3 regions of the Buttiauxella sp. WJP83 genome follow, and region 3 is predicted to be linked to each of the others. Evidence: predicted binding sites of a transcription regulator. Region 3 holds the regulator's gene; each other region holds the start of a gene.
The links. The regulator Fur, encoded in region 3, represses iron uptake genes when iron is present. The targets are predictions, from matches to a motif close to ATAATAATGAGAACNACTATCAA.
Positions count from the first base shown of each region.

Region 1: the regulator Fur is predicted to act here: its motif matches at 1,768-1,790, upstream of gpmA (2,3-diphosphoglycerate-dependent phosphoglycerate mutase).
Region 2: the regulator Fur is predicted to act here: its motif matches at 1,907-1,929, upstream of fes (enterochelin esterase).

Region 1 covers NZ_CP110080.1:1,417,955-1,422,244, forward strand. Annotated here, with positions in the region: gene aroG (3-deoxy-7-phosphoheptulonate synthase AroG) at 1-929, shown strand, start outside; gene gpmA (2,3-diphosphoglycerate-dependent phosphoglycerate mutase) at 993-1,745, opposite strand; gene galM (galactose-1-epimerase) at 1,955-2,995, opposite strand; gene galK (galactokinase) at 2,989-4,137, opposite strand; gene galT (galactose-1-phosphate uridylyltransferase) at 4,141-4,290, opposite strand, start outside.
Region 2 covers NZ_CP110080.1:3,545,880-3,550,169, forward strand. Annotated here, with positions in the region: gene OH773_RS16415 (enterobactin synthase subunit F) at 1-346, opposite strand, end outside; gene OH773_RS16420 (MbtH family protein) at 411-632, opposite strand; gene fes (enterochelin esterase) at 619-1,800, opposite strand; gene OH773_RS16430 (TonB-dependent siderophore receptor) at 2,128-4,290, shown strand, end outside.
Region 3 covers NZ_CP110080.1:3,347,807-3,352,096, reverse strand. Annotated here, with positions in the region: gene glnS (glutamine--tRNA ligase) at 1-44, shown strand, start outside; gene chiP (chitoporin ChiP) at 505-1,902, shown strand; gene chiQ (ChiQ/YbfN family lipoprotein) at 1,950-2,276, shown strand; gene fur (ferric iron uptake transcriptional regulator) at 2,367-2,819, opposite strand; gene fldA (flavodoxin FldA) at 3,102-3,632, opposite strand; gene ybfE (LexA regulated protein) at 3,784-4,065, opposite strand; gene ybfF (esterase) at 4,201-4,290, opposite strand, start outside.

The DNA of each region.
Region 1 (4,290 bases), 1.9 Mb from region 3:
CGATTCATAAAATTCTGAAAGGAAATGATGATCGTCTGCTGGTTGTCATCGGCCCTTGCTCAATTCACGACGTTAAAGCGGCGAAAGAGTATGGTGCACGCTTGCTGACACTGCGTGAAGAATTGCAAGACGAGCTGGAAATTGTTATGCGTGTTTACTTCGAAAAACCACGCACGACAGTGGGCTGGAAAGGCCTTATTAACGATCCTCAAATGGATAACAGCTTCCAAATCAACGATGGCCTGCGCATTGCACGTAAGTTGTTGTTAGATATCAACGACTCTGGCCTTCCGGCTGCGGGCGAGTTCTTAGATATGATTACCCCGCAGTATCTGGCGGACTTGATGAGCTGGGGTGCCATTGGTGCACGTACTACAGAATCTCAGGTTCACCGTGAACTGGCATCAGGTTTGTCATGTCCGGTTGGTTTCAAAAATGGCACAGATGGCACAATGAAAGTGGCGATTGACGCAATCAATGCTGCGGGTGCGCCACACTGCTTCCTGTCTGTGACGAAATGGGGCCACTCTGCCATCGTTAACACCAGTGGTAATGGCGACTGCCATATCATTCTGCGTGGCGGTAAAGAGCCAAACTACAGTGCAGCACACGTTGCTCAGGTTAAAACCGATCTGCAAAAAGCGGGGCTGCCAGCCCAGGTCATGATTGATTTCAGTCATGCCAACAGCAGCAAGCAGTTTAAGAAACAGCTGGAAGTCAGCACCGATGTTTGTCAGCAAATCGCTGGTGGTGATAAAGCCATTACCGGCGTGATGATTGAAAGTCACCTGGTTGAAGGCAATCAGAGCCTGGAAAGCGGCGAGCCGTTGGTTTACGGCAAGAGTGTTACCGATGCATGTATCGGTTGGGAAGACACTGAAACTGTGTTGCGCCAGCTAGCGGATGCCGTTAAAGCCCGTCGCGGGTAACTTCTTGCACAGCACCAATAAAAAAGGCGTGGTTTTTACCACGCCTTTTTCACATCTAACGAATTACTTCGCTTTACCCTGGTTTGCTACCGCAGCGGCTTTTGCTGCAATTTCATCAGCATTACCCAGATAGTAGCGCTTCAGCGGTTTGAAGTTCTCGTCGAACTCATACACCAATGGCACGCCAGTTGGGATATTCAGCTCAAGAATTTCTTCTTCGCTCAGGTTATCAAGGAATTTCACCAGCGCACGCAGGGAGTTACCGTGAGCCGCAACAATGACGCGCTCGCCGCTTTTCATGCGTGGCAGAATGGATTCGTTCCAGTAAGGGATAACGCGATCGATAGTCAGTGCCAGGCTTTCAGTTACTGGCAACTCTTTATCAGTCAGGCTTGCATAACGTGGGTCATGGCCTGGGAAACGTTCGTCATCACGAGTCAGCTCTGGAGGCGTGATCGCAAAGCCACGACGCCATTGTTTAACTTGCTCATCACCGTATTTTTCTGCGGTTTCTGCTTTGTTCAGACCCTGCAATGCACCGTAGTGACGCTCATTGAGCTTCCAGGATTTTTCAACCGGCAGCCAGGCCTGGTCCAGTTCATCGAGGATGTTCCACAGTGTATGGATGGCACGTTTCAGCACAGAAGTGTAAGCAAAGTCGAAGGAGTAGCCTTCGTCTTTCAGTAATTTACCTGCCGCTTTCGCTTCAGATTCACCTTTCTCAGATAGATCAACGTCATACCAACCGGTGAAACGGTTTTCGTTGTTCCACTGGCTTTCACCGTGACGAACCAGAACCAGCTTAGTAACAGCCATAGTTTACTCCTTAATAAGCCTGCGATTAATGATAACGATTATCATTATATTGCCGCAAAGGGGCGAGCGGCAATGCTAATCGTTTAACATAGCGAAAAAGAGTGTGGAGTGTAAGGTGGATGTGAATGGTTGTTATATTTTTGTCGCTAAATGGCGGGAAATCCAGCGATTCGAAGAAGAATCACCCTCCCAGGGGGAGGGTGGGGAACTTATAGCGGAATGAATTCGTATTCCGTAATACTCAGATATTCTTCATTAGGCTGTAACCAACAATCGGGTTGTGGCCATTCCGGATGATTTGGGCTGTCAGGCAGGAATTCGCTTTCCAGCGCCAGGCCTTGATATGCGCGGTAAGTCCCTTGCTCCCGAGCAGGCGTCCCATCCAGATAATTACCGCTGTAAAACTGTAATGCAGGTGCAGTCGTGTAGACCGTCATTTGCAGTTTATTATCGCTCGACCAGAGGTGTGCTGCCGGTTGGCTGGCATCGCCCTGTGCCTGCAACAAGAACGCATGATCGTAACCTTTCACCAGCACCTGATCGTTATCACTCAGGAAGTCATCAGCGATGGTTTTCACCGTGCGGAAATCAAAACTGGTGCCTTCCACATCTTTAAGCCCAGCCTGTGGAATGCCGTTGCCGTCCACGGGTAAATAGCTATCAGCCAGAAGTTGCAGGCGATGCTGACGAATATCGTTTTGCTGACCATCAAGGTTGAAGTAGGCGTGGTTGGTCAGATTAACCGGGCATGCTTTGCTTGTTTTAGCGCGAAACTCAACAGTGATGCAGTTATCTTCGGTGAGCGCATAGCGTGCCGTTGCACGCAACTCGCCGGGATAACCCTGGTCGCCATCCTGGGAATCCAGGGTGTACAGCACTTCGTGTTCGTTCTGGCGCACAATACGCCAGCGACGTTTGTCGAAGCCGTCAGGCCCGCCATGTAGCTGATGTGCGCCTTGGTTAGCCGTCACGCTAACGGTTACGCCATCAAGGCTAAACGTGCTGTTTGCAATCCTGTTGGCATAGCGCCCAACCGTTGCTCCCAGATAAGCCGACTGATTCAAATAATCTTCCGGTGTTTCACAGCCGAGCAACGTTTCGCGCACGGAACCGTCTTTCATCGGCACACGACACGACAGCAAAGTCGCGCCCCAGTCCATGACCGAGACCACTAATCCTGCACTATTGCGCAGGGTGGAAATGCGGAATGGCTGCCCGTCAGGAGCGAGCTGTGGCGTTTCTTTTAGCATTGACCCGCGCCCTCCGAAGCTTTGCAGACATAGAAGGTTTCTTTGATGCCCGTTTTCGCTTCGTACTGTTTTGCGACGGCTTGCTGCACCGCTGGAACCAAATCTTCCGGGATAAGCGCAACAATACAACCACCGAAACCGCCACCGGTCATACGCACACCGCCTTTATCGCCGATAGTGGCTTTGACGATTTCAACTAATGTGTCGATCTGCGGTACGGTAATTTCGAAATCGTCGCGCATAGAAGCGTGAGATTCAGCCATTAGCTCGCCCATACGGTGAAGGTCACCTTTTGCCAGTGCATCAGCGGCTTCAACGGTGCGGATATTTTCGGTCAGTACGTGGCGCACACGTTTAGCGACAATCGGATCCAGTTCGTGAGCCACAGCGTTGAATTTGGACAGTTCCACATCACGCAACGCTTTCTGAGTAAAGAAGCGCGCGCCGGTTTCGCATTGCTGGCGGCGGGTGTTGTATTCGCTGCCCACCAGCGTGCGTTTGAAGTTACTGTTGATGATGACAACGGCCACGCCTTTTGGCATTGAAACCGCTTTGGTGCCAAGCGTGCGGCAATCGATCAGCAGCGCGTGATCTTTTTTACCTAACGCGGAGATCAGCTGATCCATGATCCCACAGTTACAACCAACAAACTGGTTTTCTGCTTCCTGGCCATTCAGGGCAATTTGTGAACCATCAAGTGACAGGTGATAAAGCTTCTGGAACACCGTACCCACAGCCACTTCAAGTGAAGCCGATGAGCTAAGTCCTGCGCCTTGTGGCACGTTACCGCTGATCACCAAATCAGCGCCGCCAAAGTTTTTATCACGCTTTTGTAGATGTTTAACCACACCGCGAACATAGTTGGACCACTGTTGCGTGTCATGGCTCAGAATCGGTTTATCGAGAGAAAACTCATCGGTTTGGTTGTCGTAATCGGCGGCGATCACGCTCACCATGCGGTCATCACGTTTCGCACAACTGATCACAGTTTGGTAGTCGATCGCACAAGGCAGCACAAAACCGTCGTTATAATCGGTGTGTTCGCCAATCAGGTTAACGCGGCCCGGAGCCTGAATCGTATGGGTCGCCGGATAACCAAATTTTTCGGCGAAGATGTGTTGGGTATTATCTTTCAGACTCATTTTTTATTCTCCGGATTGGCGAAAGTGGATATCGGAAACGGCACGCAAGCGTTCTGCGGCTTGCTCTGCGGTTAAATCACGTTGGGTTTCAGCCAGCATTTCGTAGCCGACCATAAATTTACGCACTGTTGCGCTACGCAGCAGCGGTGGATA
Region 2 (4,290 bases), 200 kb from region 3:
ACCAGCGAGTTTCGCTGACACGCAACAGTTGATGATGATAGAGCGGCTTACCGCTATTGATGCGTAAATCCTGCTCGAGATCATCGCGCATGAAAGCCAGCGCTACAGCTTCAGGTTCAGCCTCGTCACGCAAGTCGTGGCAAATGGGTGGTGTAAACGTTGCGTTAGCATCCCACCACTGGCGCGCTTCACCGTCCACTTCGCTAAAACGCATACAAAGGGTATCTGCCTCTTTCATGCCTGCGACGATCGCCTGGCATAACAATGGCTCGTTAACGTTGCCGTTCAGTTCGACATAATGAGCCACACTCCACGCATTCGCCTGCGGTGAGAGTTGATCTGCCATCCAGATGCCGGGCTGCGCCGCCACCAGTGGCAGGGTTTCAGTTTGTTGTTCCACCAGGGTTAATTCACTCACCGCTCACCCCTTCTTTCGCAAATGTTACGGGTTGCAGCTGTGTCCAGTTGTCGAGTAGCCAACGCTGGCATTCTTCGTTTGATGCAGGTTCACAAACCACCATCCAGCCATCCGGTAATGCACAATGTTCAGGCCATAAACTGAACTGTCGCGCTTCATTTTCAAGGATAAAAAAACGGCCCTGAGGCGCGTCAAAAGGGTTACTGAATTCCATTTTTTTCTCCAGACCAGAGCCAGGCCAGGCCGTTTGTCAGACCGCCACGCCAGCAAAGTGCATCGTGCCCACCGTCCACCTCGCAGTAGAAAACATCGCGCTGCGTTTGTTGTAACAAGGGGAATAAACGTTGATTGACTTGATGAATGAGAGGTTCTCTGACCCCGGCTTCAAGATAGATGCGCAGCGGTTTGTCACACGCAAACCCCTCTTCGAGTTGCTGGATTAACAGCCCGCCTTGTCGGTTCTCCTCACGACGCGGCCACCAGTAGGAACCTGACTGGCTCAGCACACAGCCAAATTTTTCCGGCCAGTGGAGTGCGGCGTAAAGCGATGAAAGCCCGCCAAAACTTTGCCCGGCCACCACAGTCGTTTCTGGATTTTCATTCCAGAGAATAAGCTCGCGTAACTGCGGGAATAACTCTTCCTGAACCGCTTGCCAGAACTGAGCATTACACGGGAGTTCGTTGCTGCGAGTCGCGTTGTCGATAACATCAATCAGCACGTAAACCGCTGGAGGCAGCGCGCCGGCATCCGTTTGAGCCTGTAGCGCAGGCCACACCGGCATACCTTCCACCCAGAATTGGCCATCAAGCAAAATGGCTAATGGACGTTGCTCGGGCTGTGCGTCACCGGTTGAGAAAATCCAGACTTTGCGTTGATTATCCAGGCGCTGACTTTGCCAGCTAATACAAAGGGGAGCGGCATGCGGGGTGTTCGGTTTGTCCCAACCGGATTGTTTGGGCGCATCAGGAAGATGCAGCGCCGACATCGGATGCCCACGCCCGCCGAGCCAGCTTTCAGGATTAAGCGGATCGGCAATCGCCTGTGGCAACAGCTTGCGCCAGCCTTCACGCAGTGCCATACGTTCGGCCACGATGCCATCGAAGGCTTCCGCCGGGAAATCATCTTCACTGGCTGATGGGATGAAACAATAACTGCCGCGCCACGTGCTGCTGAGTTGAGTTTGCCATTGCCAGACATCCGCTCCGGGGATGCGCACCAGGGTTTGTGGGCGAGAGCGTTGGTGATGGTCGGTGACGCCCGTGACATAAATCCAGACCCGTTTAATCGGCGATGTTTTTTCACAGCCTTGCGGATCTCGCCACAAGAAAGTGACTGCACACTGGCCATCATTTTCGCAGGTAATAAGCGGAATTCCCTGCATCTGCGTTTCCTGCCACCAGCCATCACTTCCTGTAAGCAAAATTGTCACTTCCACATAACCCTATGAAATTAATGATAACGATCAATAAAGCTGAAATATATTGATAATACTATTGATAATTATTTGCATTTGCAATAGCGTATTTCCGCGCTTTGGGCTACCAGCTTCCTGGTGCAAAAACAATAAATTGCCGAACTTGAACGCACAAATCCCTCATTTCGGGACCGTTGCCGGACAGATCTCGGTATCAATACGTGAAATCATGCTGCGCCCGCTCCCTCTGGGAATGGAATGACACCGGGCTCAGCGGAAAAGCAGGCCGCCATAATGAATAAGAAGATCCAGTATTCCCTCGCGATGCTTATCAACATGGGAATTTACAGCGTTGCCCTTCCGGCTTTTGCAGAAGACAACGCTGCTGATAGCAAAACAACAGCACAAATCCCCGAAAATGAAGACACCATGGTGGTGACCGCTGCCGAGCAAAACTTGCAGGCTCCGGGCGTTTCAACCATCACCGCTGAAGAACTGAAAAAGCGCCCACCGGCGCGCGATATCTCCGAAATCGTCCGTACTATGCCGGGCGTAAACCTCACCGGTAACTCCACCAGCGGCCAGCGCGGCAACGGTCGCCAGATTGATATCCGCGGTATGGGCCCGGAAAACACCCTGATTCTCATCGATGGTAAACCGGTCACCAGCCGTAACTCGGTGCGTCTGGGCTGGCGTGGCGAGCGTGATACGCGCGGCGATGCAAGCTGGGTTCCGCCTGAAATGGTTGAACGTATTGAAGTTATTCGTGGCCCTGCCGCGGCACGTTACGGTAACGGTGCCGCCGGTGGCGTGGTGAATATCATCACCAAAAAAGGCAGCGGTGAGTGGCACGGTTCCTGGAACACCTACCTCAATGCGCCTGAGCACAATGATGAAGGCTCAACCAAACGTACCAACTTTAGCCTGAGCGGCCCGCTGGGCGGGGATTTCAGCTTCCGTTTGTACGGCAATCTGGATAAAACTCAGGCCGACGCCTGGGACATTAACCAGGGTCACCAATCTGAACGTACCGGGATTTACGCGGATACGCTGCCCGCGGGCCGTGAAGGTGTAACCAATAAAGACGTGAACGGCGTGGTGCGTTGGGACTTTGCGCCAATGCAGTCACTGGAACTGGATGCGGGCTACAGCCGCCAGGGCAACCTCTATTCCGGCGATACGCAAAACACCAACACCAACCAAATCGTTAAAGATAACTACGGCAATGAGACCAACCGTCTTTATCGCCAGAGCTACTCGCTGACCTGGAACGGCGGTTGGGATAGCGGCCTGACCACCAGCAACTGGGTGCAGTATGAGCACACGCGTAACTCGCGGATGCAGGAAGGGTTAGCAGGCGGCACTGAAGGGATCTTCTCCAGCGATAAATTCAGTGATATCGACCTGAGCGATGTGCTATTGCACAGCGAAGTGAATATTCCGATTGATCTCGTTTTCAACCAGAACCTGACGCTGGGTACTGAGTGGAACCAGCAGAAAATGAAGGATCTGTCTTCGAATAATCAGACCTTTATGGGCGGCGATATTCCAGGCTCAAGCGGGACAAACCGTAGCCCGTACTCCCAGGCCGAGATCTTCTCGTTGTTTGCTGAAGACAACATGGAGCTGACGGACAGCACCATGCTGACGCCGGGCTTGCGTTTCGATCATCACAGCATTGTGGGGAATAACTGGAGCCCGTCTCTGAACCTGTCTCAAGGTTTAGGCGATGACTTCACCCTGAAAATGGGTATCGCCCAGGCGTATAAAGCGCCGAGCCTGTATCAAACCAACCCGAACTACATTCTGTACAGCAAAGGCCAGGGTTGCTACGCCAGCGGGACCGGCGTGGGTTGCTACATGATGGGTAACGAAGATCTTAAAGCTGAAACCAGCATCAACAAAGAGATCGGCCTTGAGTTCAAACGTGACGGCTGGCTTGCGGGGGCGACCTGGTTCCGTAATGACTACCGCGACAAAATTGAAGCGGGTTACGCGCCAATCGGTCAGACCTCTAAAGGCAAAACCAAAACCGATATTTATCAGTGGGAAAATATTCCGAAAGCCGTTGTTGAAGGCCTGGAAGGGACATTGAATGTACCAGTTTCAAACACCGTAAACTGGACCAACAACGTTACCTACATGCTGCAAAGTAAAAACAAGGAAACCGGCGAGCGCCTGTCAGTTATTCCAGCATATACGTGGAACTCCATGCTGAGCTGGCAGATTCGTCAGGATATTTCTGTGCAATCGACCTTCACCTGGTATGGCAAACAGCAGCCGAAGAAGTACAACTACAAAGGCCAACCTGCGACGGGTCCTGAAACCAACGAAGTGAGCCCTTATAGCATTGTTGGCCTGAGCGGAACCTGGAATGCGACCAAAAACGTCAGTCTGACAACGGGTATCGATAACCTGTTCGACAAACGTCACTGGCGCGCGGGTAATGCCCAAACC
Region 3 (4,290 bases):
GTACCGTTGGGTTGCGTGATACCTGGGCTAAAATAGGCGAATAAAAGATATCGTCTTATAAAAACGTCGCAATTAGCGGCGTTTTTTTTTGCGTTATATTCACCGGTGCATCCATTTTTCCATATTCGCGATGCGAATTAATGTTATTTAGACCTCCGCTTATAATCTTTCTTTTGGTCAATCTGAGAGCATAATAAATTCTTCGTTTTGGTATGTGAGCGCTCTCATGTCGAGCTTTGTCTGTAAATAATCTCAATATTCAGCATAAACATCTTGAGTCGCCATTTGTTACAAATACTCATAAATTATGTGCTCTCTGTCATAATATCGGAATGAACTCTTACAAAATCGTTGATAATTCGCGTCGCGAAAAATAGTCTTATGGGGAGCAGTAATGCGGGAAAATTTTTATAACCGCTTTAGCCGTTAGGCATTTTTACTTTTTTCGCGATGTGACGTCTTTTAACGTCCGGCGATTATTTATACGTCAAAGAGGAATTTTATATGCGTACGTTTAGTGGCAAACGTAGTGCGCTGGCGCTTGCAATCGCAGGTGTCACGGCTCTTTCAGGACTGGTTGTCATCCCTCAGGCTAGTGCAGCAGGTTTTATTGATGACTCAACGATGACCGGTGGTGTTTATTACTGGCAACGTGAGCGTGACCGTAAAGACGTCACCACAGATAAATACGAAACTAACCTCGCACACGCTACATGGAACGCCAACCTGGACTTCCAGTCTGGTTATGCCGCAGACATGTTTGGCCTGGATCTCGCGGCCTTTACTGCTATCGAAATGGCAGAAAATGGCAACAGCGGCCACCCGAACGAAATCGCATTTTCCTCTTCAAACAAAGCTTACGATGAAGATTACTCCGGCGATAAGAGCGGGGTGAGTCTTTATAAAGCCGCAGCTAAATTCAAGTACGGTCCCGTTTGGGCTCGTGCAGGTTACATCCAGCCAACCGGTCAAACGCTGTTAGCGCCACACTGGAGCTTCATGCCTGGTACTTATCAGGGTGCTGAAGCTGGGGCAAACTTTGATTATGCCGATGCCGGTGCGCTGAGCTTCTCCTACATGTGGACCAACGAGTACAAAGCTCCATGGCACCTGGAAATGGACAAGTTCTATCAGAACGATAAAAACACCAATGTTGATTATCTACACTCGTTGGGTGCGAAGTATGACTTCAAAAATAATCTGATTCTTGAAGCGGCATTCGGCCAGGCCCAAGGGTATGTCGATCAGTACTTCACCAAAGCAAGTTACAAATTTGATGTGGCTGGCAGCCCGCTGTCAACCAGCTATCAGTTCTACGGCACACGTGACAAAGTCTCCGACGGCAGTGTCAACGATCTGTATGACGGTACTGCATGGTTGCAGGCATTGACTTTCGGATATCGGGCTGGCCAGGTTGACCTGCGCCTGGAAGGGACGATTGTTAAGGCAGACGGCCAGCAGGGTTACTTCCTGCAACGTATGACTCCTACTTATGCCTCCTCTAACGGTCGTCTGGATATCTGGTGGGATAACCGTTCTGACTTCAACGCCAACGGTGAAAAATCAGTGTTCGCAGGTGCGATGTATGACCTGAGCAACTGGAACCTGGCGGGTTGGGCTGTGGGTGCTTCTTATGTTTACGCATGGGATGCTAAACCAAGCTCTAAACCAACAACTGACGGCTACTACGATGCCGACAATCGTCTGAAAGAATCTGCGTATAGCCTTGATGCGTTGTACACCGTTCAGGATGGTCGTGCGAAGGGCACCCTGTTCAAACTGCACTTCACTCAATACGACAACCACTCCGACATCCCAAGCTGGGGCGGTGGTTACGGCAACATCTTCCAGGATGAGCGCGATGTTAAGTTCATAGTCATCGCTCCGTTTACCATTTTCTGATTTGATTCCGGGCGTTAACGCGCCCGGTTTTGTTAAGGATATCGAACATGAAAAAAATCATTTTGGTTACGGTTATGGCTTTAGGTTTGAGCGCCTGCGCACAGCCTAAAACAGCACCAGAAGATTCAAAACTGAAACAGGCTTATAGCGCCTGTATCAATACCGCCGAAGGGAATCCTGATAAAATTCAGGCATGCCAAAGCGTTTTGAATGTGTTGAGTCAAGAGAAGGAACACCAGGAGTTCGCACAAAAAGAGAGCGTTCGTACCCTGGATTACCAGAACTGCATCCAGGCAACTCGTACCGGTAATGACCAAGCCGTTAAAGCCAAATGCGATAAAATCTGGCAAGAAATTCGCGCTAACAATAAATAATTGTCGCGTTCAGCCAATAAAAAAACCGGTGAGCTTCCTCACCGGTTTTTTTATATCTGACCACCGGGTTAGCGTGGTCAAATGTGCGGATTATTTTTCGCTGATTTCGTGTGCATTTTCGTCGGTACGGCAATCACCTTCAGCGCAGTGACCATAAAGATACAGGCTGTGGTTAGTCAGACGAATGCCATGGCGTGATGCGATTTCACGCTGACGGGCTTCGATTGAATCATCACTAAATTCAATAACTTTACCGCAGTCCAGGCAAATCAAATGGTCGTGGTGATGCTGTTGTGTCAGCTCGAATACGGATTTGCCGCCTTCGAAATTATGACGAGTGACAATGCCTGCATCATCAAACTGGTTTAGTACACGATAAACTGTGGCGAGACCAATCTCTTCGCCCATATCAATCAGACGTTTATATAAGTCTTCCGCACTGACGTGGTGGTTCACCGGACCCTGCAACACTTCAAGGATTTTTAATCGTGGAAGCGTGACTTTCAGGCCGGCCTTCTTTAATGCGGTATTATTGTCAGTCATGCGGAAATTGTCCTGTTGCTTAACGGATCGCTCGGACTCAGGGTGAGCGTTAAGATGAATGCGTCTCATTATAGAACTGTCAATTCTAAATGGGAACCGCAAGTATTATGCATAATCAAGCTAAAAAATGGCGGCTGAGTCGCGATTTATTTGCCTTGTTAGCTATTTAGTCAGGAGGTCATTGTACAGGGACAAACTGAAAAGTTAAAAATTTGTAGCGATTATTTTAATCGGAATAATCTATCAATGTGACGCAGCCAGGTCGCTGCGTCACACCGAGCATCAAGCGTTGAGGATATCAGCCAGGTTCAGTTCTTCAGAAACCTGTTTGACCCATTGTTGAACGCGTTGTGCAGTCAGTTCAGGTTGGCGATCTTCATCAATAGCCAGGCCTACGAAGTGATTGTCGTCAGCAAGACCTTTAGACGCTTCAAAATGGTAACCGGCAGTTGGCCAGTGACCCACGATAGCAGCACCGCGCGGTTCAATAATATCGCGGATAGTCCCTAACGCGTCACAGAAGTATTCTGCGTAGTCTTCCTGGTCGCCACAGCCGAAAAGGGCGACCAATTTGCCATTGAAATCAACTTCTTCCAACGTCGGGAAGAAATCATCCCAGTCGCATTGCGCTTCACCGTAATACCACGTTGGAATGCCGAGAAGCAGGATATCGAAGCCTTCCAGGTCTTCTTTGCTGCTCTTAGCAATGTCATGCACCTCAGCAACGTCTTTACCGAGCTGTTTTTGAATCATCTTTGCGATATTTTCGGTGTTACCAGTGTCGCTGCCGAAAAAAATGCCTACGATTGCCATGAGTAAAATAACCTCTTGAAACTTAATGGTATGGTGGCTGCTATTCGGCCACAGATAGGGCAATCATAGCAGAACACAAAGCGCTGCGGAAATTGCTATCACCCTGATGTGCACAGACTGCAACATCACATTCTGGGCTACAGCATAAAAATTAACTGAGATGCTGCTTCAATTGTGCGAGTAAAATCTCTTCAATCAACTCACTACGACTGATATTGCGCGCTTCAGCCAGATGATTAAGTGCATCTACTGCATCGTTATTGAGCTTTAACTCCACTCGCTTAAGGCCGCGTACTTTATCGCGCTTGAGCTGGTTGCGTTTGTTGATACGCAGTTGCTCATCACGCGTGAGCGGATTAGTTTTTGGTCGCCCGGGGCGACGCTCGTCCGCGAACAGATCTAATGTAGTACGGTCCGTTTGTTCTTTTGCCATGATTAGACTACTGACAGGGAATTCAGGTGGCACGGAGCGGGGTGCTCTGGCGCATTTTAGCGCGCAATCATACATCAGCATGGCTTGCGCGCCAACGCGTTAGCCGCATCTAACGGCCAGTCGGTTTGTTTTTAATCAGTTTGCTGCTGTTCCGTCGATAAAACGATGGATTGCGCGCAAAACAGCATCAGGTTTTTCGGCATGAACCCAGTGCCCGGCACCGGC